2 linked regions of the Variovorax sp. PBL-E5 genome follow. Each later gene encodes a partner of the first gene's protein in a complex. Links are inferred from orthologs where the notes say so. Each region holds a gene or a part of one and is shown on either strand. Other genes may lie near its edges. The genes, in order: smc and WDLP6_RS06205.

Region 1 (7,553 bases):
AAGCGTCACGTTCGCCACCGTGGTGCCGCCCACGAATACCGGGTCCAGCCGCGCGACCGGCGTCAGCTTGCCGGTCCGCCCGACCTGCACGTCGATGCCCAGCACGCGCGTCATCGCCTCCTGCGCCGGGTATTTGTGCGCGACGGCCCATCGCGGCTCGCGCGAGACGAAGCCGAGTTGCCGCTGCAGCTCGAGGCTGTCGACCTTGTAGACGACTCCATCGATGTCGTAGGGCAAGGTATCGCGCTCACGTCCCATCGTCTCGTGGAACTCGATCAGGTCGCTCGCACCACGGGCGCGCGTTCTCTTCGTCGAAACCGGAAAGCCCCAGGTATCGAACTGGGTCAGCCAGTCGAATTGCGTCGCGCAGTCCGGCCCGCCCTGCTCCGGCGGCGTGACCTCGCCGAGGCCGTAGGCGAAGAAGCTCAGGGGCCGGTCGGCCGCGATCGCCGGATCCAGCTGGCGCACGGCGCCGGCCGCGGCATTGCGCGGGTTCACGAAGACCTTCTCGTTCTTCTGGCCGGCAGCGATCTTCTCGCGCTGCCGCTCGTTGAGCTTCTCGAAGTCGTCGCGCCGCATGTAGACCTCGCCGCGCACCTCGACCACCGGCGGCAGCGCCGAAGCCTCGCCATGCAGGCGCAGGGGGATCTGCTGCATCGTGCGAATGTTCTGTGTCACCTCTTCGCCGATCTCGCCGTCGCCGCGCGTCGCGGCCTGGACCAGCACGCCGTGCTCGTAGCGCAGGTTGATGGCCAGGCCGTCGAACTTGAGCTCGCACACGTACTCGACCTGCGGCGCGTCCTCCGCCAGGCCGAGCTCCTTGCGTACCCGCGCATCGAAGGCGCTCGCGCCCGCGGGCGTGATGTCGGTCTCGGTGCGGATCGACAGCATCGGCACCTTGTGGCGCACCTTGACGAAGCCGTCGAGCGGCTTGCCGCCGACGCGCTGCGTGGGTGAATCGGGCGTGCGCAGCTCGGGGTATTCCGCTTCGATGGCCTGCAGGCGTTGGAACAGCTTGTCGTACTCGGCATCGGGCAATTCGGGCGCATCGAGCACGTAGTAGAGATGCGCGTGGCGGTGCAGCTGTTCAGCCAATGCGGCCGCTTCGCGAGCCGCCTTCTCTCGCGTTGTCATGAAAGTCTCCTGAACAAGCCGGACAGCTTAGCTGAACAAGCGCCGCGCCAGCGGTGAGCCGGCCGAGAGATCGCGCGTATCCAGCGTGTCATAAAGCTGTTCGAGATCCGCACCGATCACGTCCATCGTGTCGTCGCGCAGCAGCTGGCCATCGCTGTCGGTCACGACGCCGTCCATCTCGCGCGCCAGCGTGGCCGCGGCCTCGCGCATGCGCTCGAAGGGCCGTTCGCCGCGATCGACCTGCGGCACGTCGAGGCTCAGCGCGAGTTCGCGGATCGCCGACTGCGCAGGATCGTCGGCCAGCGCGGCCTGCGTGTCGAAGGACAGGCCCAGGATCGGCGGCAGGCCGACCTCGCCCGCGGGCAGCACCATGCGGCCCGGAATGATGCCCGCCACGAAGCCCAGGCGCGCCGCGTTCTGCTGCACGTAGCCGGGACTCCATGCCGCATGCAGCGCGCGCAGCACGAAACTCAGCTGCGCATCGTGCGAACTCGCGAACTGATCGAGCTCGCGGGCGCGCGCCACCTCGTCCAGCATCTCGGGAAACTCGGGCGCGCCGTTGAGCGCATCGGCAAAGGCCTGAGCCTTGACGACGAATTCGGAGTACTCGATCTCGTTGAGCGCGCCGGTGCGATTGGCCAGCTGCACGCCGACCTGGAAGGCACCGTAGCGCTGACCCGGCGCCGGCAGTTCCCATTCGCCCGTGTGTTCGTTGAGGCCCTCGATCGCGACCGGCTTGCTGCCGGCGCGCCGCGTGGCCGGCATGGCCGCAATGGCCGCATCGCCCGAGGCGAGGCCATCGAGCGACACCGGCGCGATCACGTCGATCAACGGATCGAGCCCGCCGCGCCGCTCGGCCGTCGGCATGGGCAACGCGCTGGGCGCCGGCAGGTCGGGGTCGAACAGCGGCTCGTGCCGCTCGGTGCCGTGCATCAATTGCGGCTCGACATGCAGCACCGGTTCCTGGTCCTGCGTCGACTCCGCCCGAACAGTGTCGGGCGCTTCTCTGTCTCGCGCATCGGGCTGGCGCGGCTCGTTGCGGCGCGACATCCACGTGTTGAAGCCGACGACTGCGGCCAGCACGAGGCCGCCGAGGATCGCCAGCGCGACGGTGAGGCTGCTCATGCGCGGTCCATGTCCCTGTTCAAGCGGCTTCGACCATGGACACCGCAGCTTCCATGTCGACCGCCACGATGCGTGACACACCCTGTTCCTGCATGGTCACGCCGATCAGCTGTTCGGCCATCTCCATCGCGATCTTGTTGTGGCTGATGAAGAGGAACTGGGTTTCACGACTCATGGCGGTCACGAGTTTGGCATAGCGCTCGGTGTTGGCATCGTCCAGCGGCGCATCCACCTCGTCCAACAGGCAGAAAGGTGCCGGATTGAGCTGGAAGATCGCGAACACGAGCGCGATGGCCGTCAGCGCCTTCTCGCCGCCCGAGAGCAGGTGGATGGTCTGGTTCTTCTTGCCCGGCGGCTGCGCCATGACCTGCACGCCCGAATCGAGGATCTCGTCGCCGGTCATCATGAGCCGCGCATTGCCGCCGCCGAAGAGCTCGGGGAACATGCGGCTGAAGTGCTCGTTGACGATCTTGAAGGTGCCGCCCAGCAGGTCGCGGGTTTCGGCGTCGATCTTGCGGATCGCGTCCTCGAGCGTGGTGATCGCCTCGTTCAGGTCGGCCGACTGGGCATCGAGGAAGGTCTTGCGCTCGCTGGCCACGGCGAGTTCGTCGAGCGCGGCGAGGTTGACCGCACCGAGCGAAGCGACCTCGCGGTTCAGGCGGTCGATCTCGCTTTGCAGGCCGCCGAGCCGCACCTTGTCGGTCTCGATCGACAGCGCGACCGCTTCGAGATCGGCCTGCGCATCGGCCAGCAACTGCTGGTACTGCTCGAAGCCCAGGCGCGCAGCCTGTTCCTTGAGCTGGAAATCGGTGATGCGCTGGCGCAGCGGATCGAGTTCGCGCTCGAGCTGCAGGCGCCGTTCGTCGCTGGCGCGCAGCTTGAGCGTGAGGTCGTCGTACTGGCTGCGCGAGCCGCCGAGCGCAGTTTCGCGTTCGAGCTTGAGCGCCAGCGCATCCTGCAGGCCGGCCTGTGCGGCTGCGTCGGACAGGCGGCCGAGTTCGGCACGCGCGCGTTCGTCCTCTTCGGTGAGCGAGGTGGTCTGCTGCACGGCGGTCTCGATGGCGCGGCCGAGTTCGCCGCGCCGCGCTTCGAGCGTGCGCTGGGCGAAGGTGGCCTCCTGGGCCTGGCGCTCCAGGCTGCGATGCTGCTCGCGGCTGGCGGCCAGCACGCGGGCGGCCTCGATCACGCGCTCGTCGAGCTGCGCATGACGCTCCTGGCTGTCGGCCAGCTGCATGTCGAGTTCGTCGAAGCGGCCTTCGGCGGCGACGCGCTTTTCCTGCAGCTCTTCGAGCTGGGCGTCGACTTCGCCGAGGTCCGATGACAGCTGCTCGCTGCGCGCGCGGGTCTGCTCGGCCAATTGCGACAGGCGCAGCGTCTCGACCTGGAGTTCATGCGCGCGCGACTGTGTCTCGGCCGCTTCGCGGCGCGCCGTGACGAGCCGCTGAGCGGCATCGCCGTACGCGGCCTCGGCGCGTGCCAGGGCAGTGCGCGACTCCTCGCTGATCAGCGTCTGGGCGCGCAGCTGGCGCTCGAGGTTCTCCATTTCCTGCTGGCGCGCCAGGAGGCCGGCCTGCTCGGAATCCTGCGCGTAGAAGCTCACGCTGTGCGCGGTGACGGCATGGCCGCTCTGGACGTAGATCACCTCGCCGGGCTGCAGCTTGTCGCGCTGGGCCAGCGCCTCTTCGAGCGTCGCGGCGGTGTGGCAGCCATGCAGCCATTCGGCCAGCAAGGCCTGTTGTCCGGCATCGCCGAGGCGCAGCAGATCCGACAGGCGCGGCAAGGCGCTGGGCGCTTGCGGCAGGCCCGCCACTGGCGGCGTGTAGAAGGCCAGCTTGGCCGGCGGTGCATCGCCGCCGAAGGCACGGACCATGTCGAGCCGGCTGACCTCGAGCGCACCCAGGCGCTCGCGCAATGCGGATTCGAGTGCGTTCTCCCAGCCCTGCTCGATGTGGATGCGGCTCCACAGGCCTTGCAGGCTTTCGAGGCCGTGCTTGGCCAGCCAGGGCGCGAGCTTGCCGTCGGTTTTGACCTTTTCCTGCAGCGCGCGCAGCGCTTCCAGTCGTGCCGAGAGTTCGGCATGGCGCGCGCCTTCGGTGTTGACGGCCTGCTGGCGGTTGCGGCGGTCGTCGTCGAGCTGCGGCACGGCTTCCTGCAGCTCGTGCAGGCGGGCATCGGCTTCGGTGGAGGCCTCCTGCGCCGCGGCCAGTTGCGCCTGCAGATCGCGCAGGCGGGTTTCGTCGGGGGCGGCAAGCGCGCTCTGGTCGCTGCGCAAGCGTTCGGCGCGCAGCGTGAGCTGGCGGCTCTGATCTTCGATATTGCGTTGATCGGCGGCCAGCACCTGGATCTGCTGCTGCACTTGGACGACCGTGGCGCGCTGCGCATTGGCCTCGTCCTGCGCGCGCTGCTGCGCCTCTTCGAGCTCGGGCATGCGGGCGTCGTGCTCTTCGAGCTGCGCGGCCAGCAGCTCGGCCTGCTCCTCGGCATTGACGCCCTGGCCAGCCAGGGTTTCGATCTCGGCCTCGGCATCCTCGCGGCGCGTGCTCCATTGCGCGATCTGCTCACGCAGCTGGCCGAGGCGCTGCTCGACGCGCTGGCGGCCCTCGACCACGAAACGGATCTCGCCTTCGAGCCGCCCGACCTCGGCACTGGCCTCGTAGAGCTTGCCCTGCGCCTGGTTGACCTGGTCGCCGGCGGCGTAGTGTGCCTGGCGCACGGTCTCGAGTTCGGCTTCGATGTGGCGCAGGTCGGCGGTGCGCGATTCGAGGTCGTTGATCGCCTTCTCGGCGTCGGCCTTGATCTTGCCCTGGTCGGCTTCGCTTTCGCTGCGCTTCAGGAACCAGAGCTGGTGCTGCTTGCGCGTGGCATCGCCCTGCAGCGTGTTGTAGCGCGCGGCGACCTCGGCCTGCTTCTCGAGCTTCTCGAGGTTGCTGTTGAGCTCGCGCAGGATGTCCTCGACGCGCGTGAGGTTCTCGCGCGTGTCGCCCAGGCGGTTCTCGGTCTCGCGGCGGCGCTCCTTGTACTTCGACACGCCGGCGGCTTCTTCGAGGAAGAGGCGCAGCTCCTCGGGCTTGGATTCGATGATCCGGCTGATCGTGCCCTGGCCGATGATCGCGTAGGCACGCGGGCCGAGGCCGGTGCCGAGGAACACGTCCTGCACGTCGCGCCGGCGCACCGGCTGGTTGTTGATGTAGTAGCTCGAATTGCCGTCGCGCGTGAGCACGCGCCGCACCGCGATCTCAGCGAACTGCGACCACTGGCCGCCGGCCCGGTGGTCGGCGTTGTCGAACACCAGCTCGACGCTCGAACGGCTGGCCTGCTTGCGCGTGGTGGTGCCGTTGAAGATGACGTCCTGCATCGACTCGCCGCGCAGCTCCGAAGCACGCGATTCGCCGAGCACCCAGCGCACCGCATCCATGATGTTCGACTTGCCGCAGCCGTTGGGCCCGACGACGCCGACGAGTTGACCTGGCAGCAGGAAGTTGGTGGGTTCGGCGAAGGACTTGAAGCCGGAAAGCTTGATGGAATTGAGACGCACGACGGGTCGGCCTTGAGCCTGGCTTTTGCCAAGGTGTTGATTTGTAAGAAAAATTCAGCGGCCCGTAGTCCGAAGACCGGCCGACACCCGAGGCGACGATGATAACGTGCGGCCCATGAGCGATTTCCCCGTTTCCCCTTGCGTATGGCATCGCGCGCTGCTGTTCGGCGTGGCCGCGATGCTGCTGGGCCTTGCGGCCTGCACGACGACGGAGCGCGCGCAACCCTACGCCGGCAACGAATGGATCCAGACCAGCGCCAACCGCATCGCCAACCTCGCGCTGCGCGACAACCTGCAATCGATCCGCCGGGTGCAGCTGTCGCTCTATCGCCGCAACCCGCGCGAATGGCACAAATGGGCCACGAGCGCGGAAGACGCCATTCAACGCACCTGGGACGCCATCTCGCAACAGAGCTCCCTGCCCGACCTGCAGGGTGCGACCGGCATCGACGCAATCCGCATGGCCTTCGAGACCCATCCGAAGCCCTATGCGGGCGACCGCGTCGCGGCGCTGGTGGTCGGCTGGGCGTCGCTGCTCAAGCAGGCCAATGGCGGCACCTGGGAGCAGAGCATGCTCGACGGCGTGAATGCCGAGAACAGCTACCGGGCCGCACGCAATGTCGAGATCTCGCTCTGGCTCATCGGCTCCAAGACCGGCCCGGACGGCCAGCCCCTGCTGCTGGCCACCGAGATCAGCGAGCGCGGCCGCAATCTGGTGGTCGACCGCGAGCTCTCCAAGGTGGTGGCGCGCCTCGATCTGCTGGCCGCGCAGGCCGACGAGAAGTACCGCCGTGCGGCGCTCGATTTCGGCCAGAACTGGTTTCTCGGCAGCCTCGGACCCTTCTTCTCGATGGTGCCGAGGTAGGCCGCGCGCGGCGCCGCACCTAGAATGCTTCGCACTTTTCCATCCCACTCTCTCCGAGGAATTCCATGAGTTCGATCAATTTCATCGGCGGCGAAAAGGGCGGTGTCGGCAAGTCGGTCACGGCACGGGTTCTGGCGCAGTACTTCATCGACCACAGCCGGCCCTTCGTCGGCTTCGACACCGACCGCTCGCACAACTCGTTCACCCGCTTCTACGAAGGCTTCGCCTCGCAGGTGGTGGTCGACAGTTTCGAGGGCCTCGACACGGTGGTGAACGGCTTCGAGGCCAATCCCCATCAAAGCGTGATCGTCGACCTCGCGGCACAGACGCTGGCACCGCTGTCGCGATGGATCAAGGAGTCGGACCTGTTCGACGTGTTCGCCGAACTCGGCGTGGCGGTCAACTTCTGGCACGTGCTCGACGACGGCAAGGATTCGAGCGACCTGCTCGGCACGCTGGTCGACACCTTCGGCAACCGGCCCAACTACATCGTGGTGCAGAACTACGGCCGCGGCAACGACTTCGCGCTGCTGCTCGGCTCGCAGTCGCTCAGCAAGGCGATCACGAACGGCGCCCGCGTCATTGCACTGCCGCGCCTGCACGACGCCAGCATGCGCAAGATCGACGGGCGCAACACCAGCTTCTGGAAGGCGGTGAACGACCGCGAAGGCCCGCACGCACTCGGGCTGCTGGAGCGCCAGCGCGTGAAGGGCTGGCTGGCGACGGCCTATGCCGCCTTCGACACCCTGCCGCTCTGACCCGCGCGGCGCAGCAGCAGCACGAGGAGCAGCAGGCCCAGCACCGTGAAGGCGATGAAGGACCAGTTCGCGATCGACAGGCCGAACAGGGTCCAGTCGATCTTGGAGCAGTCGCCGCTGCCGCGGAAGATCATCG
Region 2 (6,267 bases), 1.6 Mb from region 1 along the record:
CGGATCGCAACACATGCTGGTCCTCGCCCAGCACGGCCGTGAACACCATCGGCGAATTCGGCGGCTGCATCCAGCGCCACTCCCACTCGGTCTCGTTCTTCAGCGGATAGGGCGTACGCCGCGCCGGCTTGCCGAGCAGCCGCCGCAGCGCTTGCGCCGTCATGCCTGGCTGCACCCTGGCGAAGTTCTCGGGCGTCAGCACCTGGCGCAACGCAGCCATCTTGCCGTCGGGCCCGATGGTGATCATGTAGTTCTTCTGCCCCTGCGGCTGGCGGTCGTATTCGAACACCCGGCCGCCTGCCCCATCCCAGATGTTCTCCGGCTCGCCGAAGCGCGCCCGCACATCGGCCTCGGTCGACACGCCTTCCTCGAGCTCACTGATGCGCTGCGGATCGCACGCCGTCAAGCCCAACACGCCCGCGAACAGCGCCGGCATCACCATTCCAGAAACATTGCGGATCCGGCTTGGCGGTCGCTCGCGAACAGATTGCATGAGGCCACCCTAACCCATGCACGCACCGCTTTCAATGCGCAATCCCACCGAATCGGCGGGCGCGGTCGCCGGCGCCGGTAAAATCCGCGCCAAAGGTTCCACGTCATGTCCATCTTCGCCCGCCCCCACTACACGTCCGAGATCACGAACTTCATCGAGGAGATGAAGGAAAAGAAGCCGACGCTGGAGGCCGAACAGCGCGCCGGCCGCGCGTTGCTGTGGGACAAGAACCTCGACCGCAGCCTGCTCTGCGAATACAGCGAAGCCAAGGTGCCGCAGCAGCCCTACGTCTACCAGACGCGCGTGAAATAAGTGGCCATCCGGGCCGTCCCGAGCGCCAGCGGCCGCCGCAAGGGCGACGCCGCCGCGGCACGCGCCGACGAGCGATCGGCGAACGACGTCCTTGCCGAGGACGATCGCGCCACCTTCATCGGCGCGATGCCCGAGGTGATCGATCAGGTTGCGCTCGCGCGGCTCTACGGCGAGCCCCTGTTCGCGCTGCCCAACGACCTCTATATCCCGCCCGAGGCGCTGCAGGTGTTCCTCGAGGCCTTCGAAGGGCCGCTGGACCTGCTGCTTTACCTGATCAGGAAGCAGAACTTCAACATCCTCGACATCCCGATGGCGGGGCTGACGCGCCAGTACCTGACCTATGTTGACCAGGTCCGCCAGACCAACCTCGAACTGGCCGCGGAATACCTGCTGATGGCCGCAATGCTGATCGAGATCAAGTCGCGCATGCTGCTGCCGCCCAAGAAGACGGCCGACGGCGAGGAGGCCGAGGATCCGCGCGCGGAGCTGGTCCGTCGCCTGCTCGAATACGAGCAGACCAAGCTGCAGGCGGCCTCGATCGGCGCCACGCCGCAGGCCGGCCGTGATTTCTGGAAGGCGCAGGTCTACATCGAGCAGTCGCTCAAGCCGCGCTTTCCGGACGTCAACGTGGTCGACCTGCGCGAGGCCTGGGCCGACATCCTCAAGCGCGCCAAGCTCGTGCAGCACCACAAGATCTCGCGCGAGGAACTCAGCGTGCGCGAGCACATGAGCATCGTGCTGCGCCACCTGCAGGGGCGGCAGTTCGTCGAGTTCGAAAAGCTGTTCGACGTCACGCGCGGCACGCCGGTGCTGATCGTCACCTTCATCGCGATGCTCGAGCTCGCGAAGGAGACGCTGATCGACATCACACAGGCCGAGGCCTTCGCGCCGATCTACGTGCGCCTGGCCTACTCGCCGGCCTGAACCCGTCCAACCGGACTTCGATTCCCCTTCACCTTCAATGGCTTCGCACGATTTCGACGTTCTCATCGTCGGCAGCGGTCTGGCCGGCCTGAGCGCCGCGCTGCACCTGGCGCCGACGCACCGCGTGGCGGTGCTCACCAAACGCGCGCTGCAGGACGGCGCCAGCCAATGGGCGCAAGGCGGCATCGCGGCCGTACTGGCCGAAGGCGACAGCCTCGCATCCCATGTCGACGACACGCTGATCGCGGGCGCCGGCCTGTGCGATCTGGCCGCCACCCGTTTCGTGGTCGAGCACGCGCCCGAAGCGATTGGCTGGCTGCGCGCGCTCGGCGTCGCTTTCTCGCTCGAGAACGGTGAACTGCACCTGACGCGCGAGGGCGGCCACAGCCAGCGCCGCATCGCGCACGTGACCGATGCCACCGGCGCTGCCGTGCAGCGCACGCTGATCGACGCCGTGCGCCGCACGCCCAACATCCACCTGTTCGAAGAGCACACGCTGGTCGACCTGATCACCGGCCGCCGGCTCGGGCTGGCCGACGCCGCCTGCCGGGGCCTGTATGCGCTCGACGCGACGACCGGCGAAGTGCTCACCTTCCGCGCGCCCCACACCATCCTGGCCACGGGCGGCGCCGGCAAGGTCTACCTCTACACCACCAATCCCGACACCGCGACCGGCGACGGCATCGCCGCGGCCTGGCGCGCGGGTTGCCGCGTGTCGAACATGGAGTTCATCCAGTTCCATCCGACCTGCCTGTACCACCCGCATGCCAAGTCCTTCCTGATCTCGGAAGCGGTGCGTGGCGAAGGCGGGCGGCTGCTGCTGCCCGACGGCACCCGCTTCATGCCCGAGCACGATGCGCGCGCCGAGCTCGCGCCGCGCGACGTGGTGGCGCGTGCGATCGACTTCGAGATGAAGAAGCACGGCCTGGACTGCGTGCACCTGGACATCTCGCACCAGAGCCCGGCTTTCCTGCAGGCGCACTTCCCCAACATCCTGGCGCGCTGCGCCGAGCTCGGCATCGACATCACGCGCGAACCCATCCCGGTGGTGCCCGCCGCGCACTACACCTGCGGCGGCGTGCTCTGCGACCTCGACGGCCGCACCGACGTGCCGGGCCTCTACGCGATCGGCGAGACCGCATGCACCGGCCTGCATGGCGCCAACCGCCTGGCCAGCAATTCGCTGGTCGAGTGCATGGTGTTCGCGCGCGCCGCCGCCCGCGCGATCGCCGATGCGCCGGGGCGCATCGGCGCCTCACTGCCGCCCTGGGACGACAGCCGCGTCACCGATGCCGACGAGGCCGTCGTGATCTCGCACAACTGGGACGAGCTGCGCCGCTTCATGTGGGACTACGTCGGCATCGTGCGCACCAACAAGCGGCTGACGCGCGCGTCCCATCGCATCGCGCTGCTGAGCGCGGAGATCGAAGAGTTCTATGCCAACTTCCACGTCACGCGCGACCTGCTCGAACTGCGCAACCTGGTGCAGGTCGCCGGGCTGATCGTGCGTTCGGCCGAGGCGCGGCACGAGAGCCGCGGCCTGCATTTCAGCCGCGACTATCCTTCGCTCGCCGAGCCCGCCGTGCCGACCGTCCTGGTGCCGCCCGCGGCTTGACGCCCAGCATCCCGTCCATCCATCTTTTTGCAGAGAGAGTCCCTGGCCATGTTCCGTACCCTGCTCAAGTCCAAGATCCATCGCGCCGCCGTCACCGATTGCGAACTTCACTACGAGGGCTCCTGCGCCATCGACGAAGACCTGCTGGATGCCGCCAACCTGGCCGAGAACGAGCAGGTCCACATCTGGAACATCAACAACGGCGAGCGCTTCGTGACCTACGCGATCCGCGGCCAGCGCGGCAGCGGCATCATCTCGCTCAACGGCTCGGCCGCGCGCAGGGCCTCGGTCGGCGATCTGGTCATCATCGCCGCCTTCGGGCTGGTGCCCGAGGACCAGGTGGCCGGCCATCGGCCGAAGCTGGTGTTCGTCGACGGCGCCAACCGCATCAAGGAAGAGCGCGCCCACATCCCGGTGCAGGCGGCCTCGGGCGAAGCCGTCGCGGCCTGACGCCGGGCGCCAAGCGCTTCTTTTCCCCTTCTCGACGGCTGCGGCCGCTTCATGGAGAAAGCTCGACCATGCCATCCGTTCCCGGTACCGACACGGCCACCCCTTACGGCACCCTGCCGCCCGCCTCGCCGCCTGCCTCGCGCAAGCCGCTGAGTCTGCCGCGACTGGCGGACATGCATGCACGCGGCGAGAAGATCGCCATGCTGACCGCTTACGACGCCACCTTCGCCGCCATGGCCGATGCGGCCGGGGTCGAATGCCTCTTGGTGGGCGACTCGCTGGGCATGGTCTGCCAGGGTCTGCACAGCACCGTGGGCGTGTCGCTCGACACCATGCGCTACCACACCGAAAGCGTGGCGCGCGGGCTGCATCGCGCACAGGGCACCGCGTGGCTGATCGCCGACCTGCCCTTCGGCAGCTACCAGGAATCGCGCGAGCGGGCCCTGCGCAGCGCGGCGCTGCTGATGCAGGCGGGCGCGCACATGGTCAAGCTCGAAGGCGGCGGCTGGACGGCCGAGACCGTGCGCTTCCTGGTCGAGCGCGGCATCCCGGTGTGCGCGCACCTCGGCCTGACGCCGCAGACCGTGCATGCGCTGGGCGGCTACCGCGTGCAGGGCAAGGGCAGCGAGGCCGCGGCCCTGCTCAGGCAGCAGGCCCACGCGCTGCAGGACGCGGGCGCGGCGATGCTGGTGCTGGAGATGGTGCCCGCGACGCTGGCCGCCGAACTCACGCGCGAACTGCCGCGCTGCGCCACCATCGGCATCGGTGCCGGCCGCGGCACGGCGGGCCAGGTGCTGGTGCTGCACGACATGCTGGGCATCAACCTCGGCCGGATGCCGAAGTTCGTCCGCAACTTCATGGCCGATGCGCCCGGCATCGCGCAGGCGCTCGAAGCCTATGTGCGCGCCGTCAAGGACGGCAGCTTTCCCGACGACGAACGGCATGCCTGGTAGGCCTGCGCCCCTTCCTTCCATCCGGACACGACACGACCATGCACATCTTCCGCGCCCTGCCCGAACTGCGCGAGTACCTGGGCCGCTTCCACCGCCCGGCCTTCGTTCCCACCATGGGCAATCTGCACGACGGCCATCTGAGCCTGGTGCAGCAGGCCCGCCCGCTGGGCGACGTGACGGTCGCGAGCATCTTCGTCAACCGGCTGCAGTTCCTGCCGCACGAGGATTTCGACACCTACCCGCGCACCTGGGCCAGCGACTGCGAGAAGCTCGAAGCCGCGGGCTGCGACGTGCTGTTCGCGCCCGATGAGAAAACCCTGTACCCCGAGCCGCAGACCTGCAAGGTGCATCCGGACAGCGCGCTGACCGACATCCTCGAAGGCCACTTCCGGCCCGGCTTCTTCATCGGCGTGTGCACCGTGGTGATGAAGCTGTTCACCTGCGTGCAGCCGCGCACGGCGGTGTTCGGCAAGAAGGACTACCAGCAGCTCATGACGATCCGCCACATGGTGCGGCAGTTCGCGCTGCCGATCGACGTCGTGGGCGGCGAGACGCGGCGCGCCGAGGACGGGCTGGCCCTGTCGTCGCGCAACGGCTACCTGAGCGAGGCCGAACGCGCCGAGGCGGTGCAGCTGTCGAAGGCGCTGCAATCGATGGCCGAGGCGATCCGGGAAGGCGATCGCGACCTGGCGGCGATCGAGGCACGCGCCATGCAGATGCTCACACAGCGCGGCTGGCAGCCGGACTACCTGGTGCTGCGCCGCCGCACCGATCTGCAGGCGCCCGAGGGGACCGAGCCGCTGGTTGCGCTCGGCGCGGCCCGGCTGGGCACCACGCGCCTGATCGACAACCTGGAAATCGATCGCTGAACAACCCGAGGGCACGCGCCCGATTCAGGCCGCCGCCTCGTCGAGTACGGCATCGATCCAGCCGCGCAGGCTGTTGACGAACGCCAGCGCCTGCACGCGCGGCAGATCGTGCACGCGCACCACGGCCTCGGCCAGTCGGCCTTCGCGCAGATGGCGGGCGCGCGCGATGCCACCCAGCAGGCCGCATGCGAGCGGCGGCGTCACCCAGCGGCCGTCGAGCCGCAAGGCCACGTTGCCGCGCGTGCATTCGGTGATCTCGCCGCGGCGGTTCCACAGCAAGGTGTCGAAGATGCCCGCGCGCGTCGGCGCGAAGGCGTCGTAGTGCGCGCGGCGGGTGGTCTTGAAGCGCACGAATTCGCTGTCGGCCGCGTCGAAGGGCCGGTCCGCGAGTTGCAGCCGCACTTGCGCCGGTGCGGCTTCCTGCGCATGAGCCTGCGCCTGCGTGCGGCCCCGCCGGTCGAGCAGCAGGCGCACGCGCCAGCGGCCTCGGGGATGCGCTTGCGAAAGATGCTCGAGTTGGCACATCACCGCGGCGGAATCCATGGGTAGCCGAAATGCGCGGCGGCTTCGGCCATGCGTGCCAGATGCGCCGGCGCGTCGCGCAGACGGCCGTCTTCCAATGCCAGGGTTTCGAGCAGCTCGAAAGGCAGG

Evidence for each region.
Region 2: the proteins of smc (region 1) and WDLP6_RS06205 are in contact, whole or in part, in a crystal structure (PDB 3ZGX), measured with the Bacillus subtilis proteins. The link is inferred for Variovorax sp. PBL-E5 from one-to-one orthologs.

What each region holds. Positions count from the first base shown.
Region 1 is NZ_LR594671.1:2,837,412-2,844,964, forward strand. The notes cover bases 2,079-6,138. They hold smc (chromosome segregation protein SMC), read right to left. Parts: upstream 5,795-6,138; coding sequence 2,279-5,794; downstream 2,079-2,278. Other genes in these bases: WDLP6_RS13800 (cell division protein ZipA C-terminal FtsZ-binding domain-containing protein), read right to left, coding at 2,079-2,259; WDLP6_RS13810 (hypothetical protein), read left to right, coding at 5,910-6,138. In the rest of the region: NAD-dependent DNA ligase LigA, read right to left, coding at 1-1,134; more of WDLP6_RS13800, read right to left, coding at 1,162-2,078; more of WDLP6_RS13810, read left to right, coding at 6,139-6,659; WDLP6_RS13815 (mobilization protein), read left to right, coding at 6,725-7,417; WDLP6_RS13820 (disulfide bond formation protein B), read right to left, coding at 7,387-7,553. UniProt on the Bacillus subtilis protein: Required for chromosome condensation and partitioning.
Region 2 is NZ_LR594671.1:1,269,622-1,275,888, reverse strand. Bases 57-2,830 are described here. They hold WDLP6_RS06205 (segregation and condensation protein A), read left to right. Parts: upstream 57-931; coding sequence 932-1,729; downstream 1,730-2,830. Other genes in these bases: nadB (L-aspartate oxidase), read left to right, coding at 1,767-2,830; WDLP6_RS06210 (DUF3460 family protein), read left to right, coding at 599-805; WDLP6_RS06215 (outer membrane protein assembly factor BamE), read right to left, coding at 57-442. Also shown: more of WDLP6_RS06215, read right to left, coding at 1-56; more of nadB, read left to right, coding at 2,831-3,344; panD (aspartate 1-decarboxylase), read left to right, coding at 3,393-3,794; panB (3-methyl-2-oxobutanoate hydroxymethyltransferase), read left to right, coding at 3,863-4,747; panC (pantoate--beta-alanine ligase), read left to right, coding at 4,786-5,616. UniProt on the Bacillus subtilis protein: Participates in chromosomal partition during cell division. May act via the formation of a condensin-like complex containing Smc and ScpB that pull DNA away from mid-cell into both cell halves.